Regions from separate parts of the Paenibacillus sp. FSL R7-0333 genome, predicted to be linked through region 1. Evidence: riboswitches for the same ligand, from Rfam matches in the RefSeq annotation. Region 1 holds a riboswitch; the other holds the start of a gene.
The links. A riboswitch is a leader RNA that binds a small molecule or an ion and turns the genes downstream of it on or off. The one in region 1 is predicted to bind glycine.

Region 1 (3,409 bases):
ACATCGGAATATAGCAGTTGATGAAAAAAATAATCGAGGTGGGCAGCAGCATCAGCAGCAGCACCCGGTATCGCACGATATTGTGCAGCAGACGGCCGAAACGGCCCTGGGGCTGTGTCGCTAACTTGGTGTTCAAAGCTTGTGGTACGGGATTTGCCATAAGTTCTAACCTCACTCTACTTGTTCTGGATGAACTTATTATAGTAGAGCGGATGAACCGAATTCTCTCTTGCAAATGACCCTGTTTATTCAAAAATGACTTTGTGCAAGTAGGATGTTATTCTGCGCTCCTGTCACAAAATAGCAGCAAGAGAACGTTATACCTGTATATTCTTAATAAGCAAAGGAGAGAAACTATGTACACGATCAGCTTAAATACGATGAAGAAAGCAATTATAGCAACAGCAGTAACTGCTGTACTCGGAGGGACAGTTGTCGGCGGGGGATTCACTGTACCCGTAGCGGCGGCAGCCAATGTCAACAAGGATGCTAAGGCTGACAGCGCGTTCGCGGCCAGCGACAACGCCACTCTGAAGGCTATTTTCCAGAAAGGGCTTGCTGCTGCCCCGAATCAGGCCGTGACCCAGGAAGGGGTGACCCTGACTCTAACCGATCTGATCTATGACAGTAATAAGCTTGTCGCAGGCATCCGGCAGGAGGGAGGGACGGTGGGCAAGAACGGTTCTTTCATGGACCAGACCAGGAATGTGGACGTGTTAATCAATGGGAAAAAGCTGCTGTTTGATACTTCCATCATTCCCAATTTGGAAGATACGGACACAGCCTTGATCTATTTGAGTAAGGGAGCCATGAAGCAGCAAATCCCGGACAAATTCGACCTGACGCTGAAGGCATACGCCAACGGGGTGAAGGAGCCGTTTATTTTCAAAGTTCAAGTGAACAAGCTGGGGACCCTGTTAAGCCTGAAGCCGGGCGTCTCCAAGAAGAACAACAAATTCAATTATACGGTGAATTCCTTCGAGATGACCGCGTTAACGATGTCTCTGCAGGTGACCTTTAAGGGTGAAGTTCCGGCAGCGGCCAAGTCCAAGGTGAACCCGGAAAGAATGTTATATGACCTTGTGGATGAGAAGGGGAATGTGATCTCGCCGTGGGGCAAGCCGTTTGAGAAGGTTAAAACAAGCGGTACCGAGGAACAGAACTATAGTGCATTCCCAGCCGTTCCGAAGTCCATTAGCGTTAAGCCTTTTACGTATTCCAAAGATGCCAGCGGGAAGATGTTCAAAGACAAGCAGGGCCAATGGGCTAAAACTTATTATAAAGACCTGGAAACCAAAATTACGGTTAAATAACGGGCAATGAAGCAGTGCAGGACACCCGGCGATGAACACGAGAGTAACAAATGATATTGACAGAAGTCTGGACTGTGCATAGAATTGAAAAATATTTACATGAAGTCAGCTTCAAATAATTGAATATTCGCAAGCTATGAAGGCTATGGATCACACTATAGCTGGAGCAGCTTCTGGAGAGACTGCGGGAGACCGCAGCGCCGAAGGGTTCACAATCTCAGGCAAAAGGACAGAAGAGTACCGGATTTGTGTTTTGCCGTGCGGATTAGCCGCTGCTGCAGACGCTTATTTGGAACCTCTTATGAACCAGGAGATTGGATGATATCCAGTCTCCTTTTTGTTATGGGGTCCCCGCAAAGTATCTGAGTAATCATCGGAGCGGAATCTCCACTTTGTGGGGTTATTGTGCGTTACCCGGCAGGACAGCGTCATATACACTAAGGGGGAAACAGGTATGGCACAGACAGAATTAAAAAGAGAGCTTGCGAACCGGCACGTCCAGCTTATCGCTATCGGAGGTACGATCGGCACAGGATTATTCCTGGGCTCAGGCAAGGCGATTCAGCAGGCCGGGCCTTCCATTATGCTCACGTATCTGATCGTGGGGATTGCCGTGTTTTTTGTGATGCGGGCGCTGGGGGAGCTGCTGCTCTCGAAGGCGGGGTATCAATCTTTTACAGACATTGCTGAGGATTACTTGGGGCCGCGCGCGGCCTTCATTACAGGCTGGACCTACTGGTTCTGCTGGATTATGACGGCGATGGCCGATGTGATTGCGGTGGGCGTCTATGTGCAGTACTGGTTCGATATTCCGCAGTGGGTACCGGCCGTGATCTGCCTGATCATTCTGCTCGGGCTCAATCTGCTCACGGTCAAAAGCTTCGGCGAACTCGAATTCTGGTTTGCTCTGATCAAGGTGGTTACGATTCTGGCTCTGATCGGCCTGGGGATTGTCCTGCTGGTGACCCAGTTCAAGACAGATGCAGGCTCAGTGTCGGTCCGCAATCTCTGGGAGCACGGGGGCGTGTTCCCGAACGGGGTGAAGGGCTTCCTGTTCTCCTTTCAGATGGTGGTATTCGCCTATGTCGGCGTGGAGCTGGTGGGGGTATCGGCAGCGGAGACGGCTAATCCTGAGAAAAACATCCCGTCCGCGATCAACAAAATTCCGCTGCGGATTCTCTTCTTCTATGTCGGCGCGCTCTTCGTGCTGCTGTGCATTAATCCCTGGACCCAGCTTAGCGCAGCTGAAAGTCCGTTCGTGCGCACCTTCAGTCTGGTCGGGATTCCGGTTGCTGCGGGGATTATCAATTTCGTTGTCTTAACCTCGGCGGCCTCCGCCTGCAACAGCGGGATGTTCTCGACCAGCCGGATTCTCTACAATCTGAGCAGACGGAATCAGGCCTCCCCTCAGCTCGGCAATCTGAACCGGAATCATGTACCTGCGAATTCCTTATTCCTCTCCACGCTGGTGATCTCTGCCGGGGCACTGCTCAGCAAGCTTATTCCGGGTCAGGCCTTCGGCATCGTGACTACGATCAGCGCCATTTGCTTCATCTGGGTCTGGGGCGTTGTGCTGGTCTGCCATATCAAGTATAAAAGGAACCGCCCGGACTTACATGCCGCTTCCAAATTTAAAGCACCGTTCACCCCGGTAATTAACTATGCTGTCCTGACGCTGTTTGCCGCCATTCTTGTGATCATGCTCTTTGCTGCCGAGACCCGTCCGGCGCTGCTGTTCACCCCGCTCTGGTTCATCCTGCTGTTCGTTCTGTATTCCATTAGAAGCCGTAAGGAGAAAAGTGAACAGGAAATCAGTATAATCAATACATAAACTGATTTCAGGATGAAGAGGGTGCAGCCGCCGCATGAACAAGACAGACCGCATGTTAGCCATCGTACTGGAGCTGCAGCGCAAAGGGGTCGTACGGGCAGAGGATCTGGCGTCCGTCTTCGAGACTAGCGTAAGAACCATCTACCGCGATATCCAGGCGCTTAGTGAAGCCGGAGTGCCGGTGGTAGGCGCTACGGGTCAGGGATATTCACTGGTAAAAGGGTATTTCCTGCCCCCGGTCAGCTTCACCGCCGAGGAGGCAGTG
Region 2 (3,409 bases), 510 kb from region 1:
AAGAAGTTGGGCGACTGAACCAGAACGGCAGCCGTATCGCTGTCGATGGCTTCAGCCAGCTTGGCGAGATCAGTTACCCCGTCAGCATAATCAATCTCTACAATTTGCAGGCCCCAGGCGTTGGCGGAGGTACGCAGCACCTGACGCGCTTCCGGGTGAACCGTACGGGAGACAATCAGCTTCTTGCGTTTGGTGGCACCTGCGGCCAGCACAGCCGCTTCGGACAGGGCCGTTGCACCGTCATACATACTGGCATTGGCGACCTTCATCCCGGTCAGTTCACAGATATAGGACTGGAATTCGAAGATCGCCTGTAGCTCACCCTGACTGATCTCCGGCTGATAAGGGGTATAGGCGGTATAGAATTCCGAACGGGAAATCACATGGTTGATGACGACCGGAACGTGGTGATCGTATAATCCGGCACCGAGGAAGCTGGCGTGGGTGTCGAAATCGGCATTCTTGTCGGCGAGCCCCTTCATATGGCGAAGCAGTGCGTACTCATCCAGGGCGCCGGACATCGGCAGGGTTCCCTGGTAACGGACAGACTGCGGAATATCGGCGAACAGCTCATCGATGGACTGTATGCCTACGGTCTCCATCATTTCTGCGCGGTCTTGCCCGGTCATAGGCAGATAGCGGTGCTTCATTGCGGCTTCACTCCTTGGCTTCTTTTGTAGAATGGGGCTTTGATGACGGCAGCCTTGAGCTGCTTGCCGCGGATCTCTACGTACACCTCTGTACCGATCTCCGTATAGGCAGTATCCAGCAGGGCGAGTCCGAGATTCCGCTTCAGGGTCGGGGACTGGGTGCCTGTCGTTACTTCACCGATCTTCACTCCATCCGCGTATACGGGATAGTGGGAGCGGGGAATGCCACGGTCGATCATCTCCAGGCCCACAAGACGACGGGGCAGACCGGCTTCCTTCTGCTTCAGCAGGGCGTCACGGCCGATGAAGTCGCCTGCATCCAGCTTCACGAAGAACTGGACACCGGCTTCGAGTGGAGTGATATCCGCCGACAGCTCCTGGCCGTACAGCGGCAGTTTGGCCTCGAAGCGCAGCGTGTCGCGTGCGCCGAGTCCGGCAGGAGTCAGGCCATGCGGAGCGCCTGCTTCCAGCAGGCCCTTCCAGAGGGTAGCCGCCGTATCAGCAGGAGCGTACAGCTCGAAGCCATCCTCACCGGTATATCCGGAGCGGGAGAGCAGGACGCTGACGCCGCAGACCTCGGCGTGTTCGATGAAGTGAAAAGGCTTGAGTTCCGTTAGAGGAGCGTCCGTCACTTTGGCAAGGATGGTCTCAGCCAGCGGTCCCTGCAAGGCAAGCAGCAGGGTCTCATCCGAGACATTGTTCAGAGTGACCCCGCTGAACTCAGCGGTGAGATGCTCCTGCAGCCACTGGAAGTCCTTGTCGATATTCGACGCATTGACGACAAGCATGTAACGCTCCTCGCCCAGACGGTATACGAGCAGATCGTCCACCACTCCGCCGCTTGGATAGAGCATCAGCGTATACTGCGCCGCGCCGTCTTCCAAGCGGCTGACATCATTCGTGGTCATTCTCTGGAGGAAGGCTTCTGCGCCCTCTCCGGTAACCATGAATTCTCCCATGTGGGAGACATCGAACAGTCCGGCCTGATTGCGGACGGCTTCATGCTCCTTCACGATCCCTGTGAACTGAACCGGCAGCTCCCAGCCGCCAAAATCAATACATCTGGACTCCGCATACGCGGCATAGAGATCATAAAAAGGCGTTCTTCTCAAAGACTCCATCTCGTCACTCCCTTGGCTTTGATTACATACGAAAAAGGACAGGCGAAAGCCATTATGCACGTATGCATAAATGGACTTTCGCTCTGTCCTTGGTACCTGAGAGTTACCCTGCATTGCCGCGCAGGTTTCCCCGTTGGTGATCCGTGAAGCCTGCGGCGCAGGCATCCGGATGCTCTCCAGAGATGCGTCCGGCAAAGGTCCTTTTGCCTGAGAGATTCACCCATCCCGGGCTTACTCCTTCGGCGCTGTCTTCCTGTGAGACAGTCTCTCCCTATGCCATCATTCGCAAACCATATGTTTTTCTACTGACTCCATTAAACCGGGTAACCCTCCGCCCTGTCAATCAAAAAACGTCAAAAAGTTGACAAATTTAATTTTACTGTCAGTTATATTGACATTAGGCAAGCCGATAACTTAGGCTATAACTAAATTTAGAACTCCAATTACGGAAAAGAGGCGGCTTGGACATGAGTGAAGTGCTTGACAACCTGCTATACAGCGAAGAGCATGAGTGGGCGCAGCAGGGCGAGGGACGCGTAGTACGTGTAGGGATTACGGATCATGCGCAGCATCTGCTCGGCGATATCGTGTTTGTAGAATTCCCGGAAGTCGGCGCGGCAATCTCCGCTGGTGACAGCGTAGGCAGTATCGAGTCCGTGAAGACGGTATCGGAGCTATATTCACCCGTATCCGGTAAGGTGACCAAGATCAACGATGCGCTGGAGGCCAGCCCGGAGCTGATCAACGATCAGCCTTACGGAGACGGTTGGATTTTTGAGCTGGAGCTTGATGCTGAGTTCGCAGAGGCAGTAACCGGCCTGCTGGATGCGGCTGCGTACAAGGAACTGGTTGGGGAATAAAAGTTAGCTTATTTGCGGAAGCGGATGTTAATACGGCAGACCTCTCTTTATTACATTAGATGTTACTAATGTGAGAGGTCTGTCTTTTTGCGTCTGTATATTATTCCGTCTCCTGCAGCTGCCGCAGTACAATCAGTTCGACCCGGCGGTTCTTCTGTCTGCCTTCGGTAGTAGCATTATCATATGCAGGTCTGGTATCCGCGTAACCGGCGTACTGGAAGGTATCAGGGCTAAGGCCCTCGTTATCCAGGAAAAAGCGCAGCACAGATAATGCGCGGGCGCCGGACAGCTCCCAGTTATCCGTATATTCCGAAGCGGCGGTTACCGGAACATTGTCGGTGTGGCCTTCGATGCTGATGGTGGCGCCGATGCCGCGGAACAGGCCGGAGAGCTGGCGCAGTGCAGGGAGTGCAGGCGATTTCAGCTCAGCCTTACCTGCATCGAACAGGAAGCGGTCACTGAGCGTGATCGCAATGCCCTGCGGCTTATCGGCAACAAAAATCTGCTCACCCAGGTTATTCTCCTCCACGTATTGGGTGATAACGCCCATAAGCGCAGCCAGCTTCGCCTCCTGTTCACGAAAAGCAAGCTCGCGCGCAGACGGCTGGTGTCCAGCCCCATCTCCTTCTTGTCCGGCTGCAGGTGTATCTGCCCCGTGTCCATTGAGTTCGTTCGCATCCCCAGAGTCTGTGGCCGAAGGCGTGTCAGCGGTGCTGCCGTCTTCATTATGACCCTTCGAAACGTCAGTCTCTGTAATGCCCTGATTGCCCTCCAGAAC

Region 2: linked by a shared signal. The riboswitch ahead of gcvT (glycine cleavage system aminomethyltransferase GcvT) and the one ahead of MKY86_RS30650 (amino acid permease) in region 1 are both predicted to bind glycine.

Annotation. Positions count from the first base shown of each region.
Region 1 is NZ_JBBOBZ010000001.1:7,144,911-7,148,319, reverse strand. Features, by position in the region: gene MKY86_RS30660 (ABC transporter permease) at 1-160, opposite strand, end outside; gene MKY86_RS30655 (DUF5643 domain-containing protein) at 357-1,313, shown strand; glycine riboswitch at 1,477-1,556, shown strand; gene MKY86_RS30650 (amino acid permease) at 1,768-3,144, shown strand; gene MKY86_RS30645 (helix-turn-helix transcriptional regulator) at 3,179-3,409, shown strand, end outside.
Region 2 is NZ_JBBOBZ010000001.1:6,634,468-6,637,876, reverse strand. Features, by position in the region: gene gcvPA (aminomethyl-transferring glycine dehydrogenase subunit GcvPA) at 1-650, opposite strand, end outside; gene gcvT (glycine cleavage system aminomethyltransferase GcvT) at 647-1,771, opposite strand; glycine riboswitch at 1,853-1,953, opposite strand; glycine riboswitch at 1,957-2,054, opposite strand; gene gcvH (glycine cleavage system protein GcvH) at 2,239-2,631, shown strand; gene MKY86_RS28300 (flagellar motor protein MotB) at 2,732-3,409, opposite strand, start outside.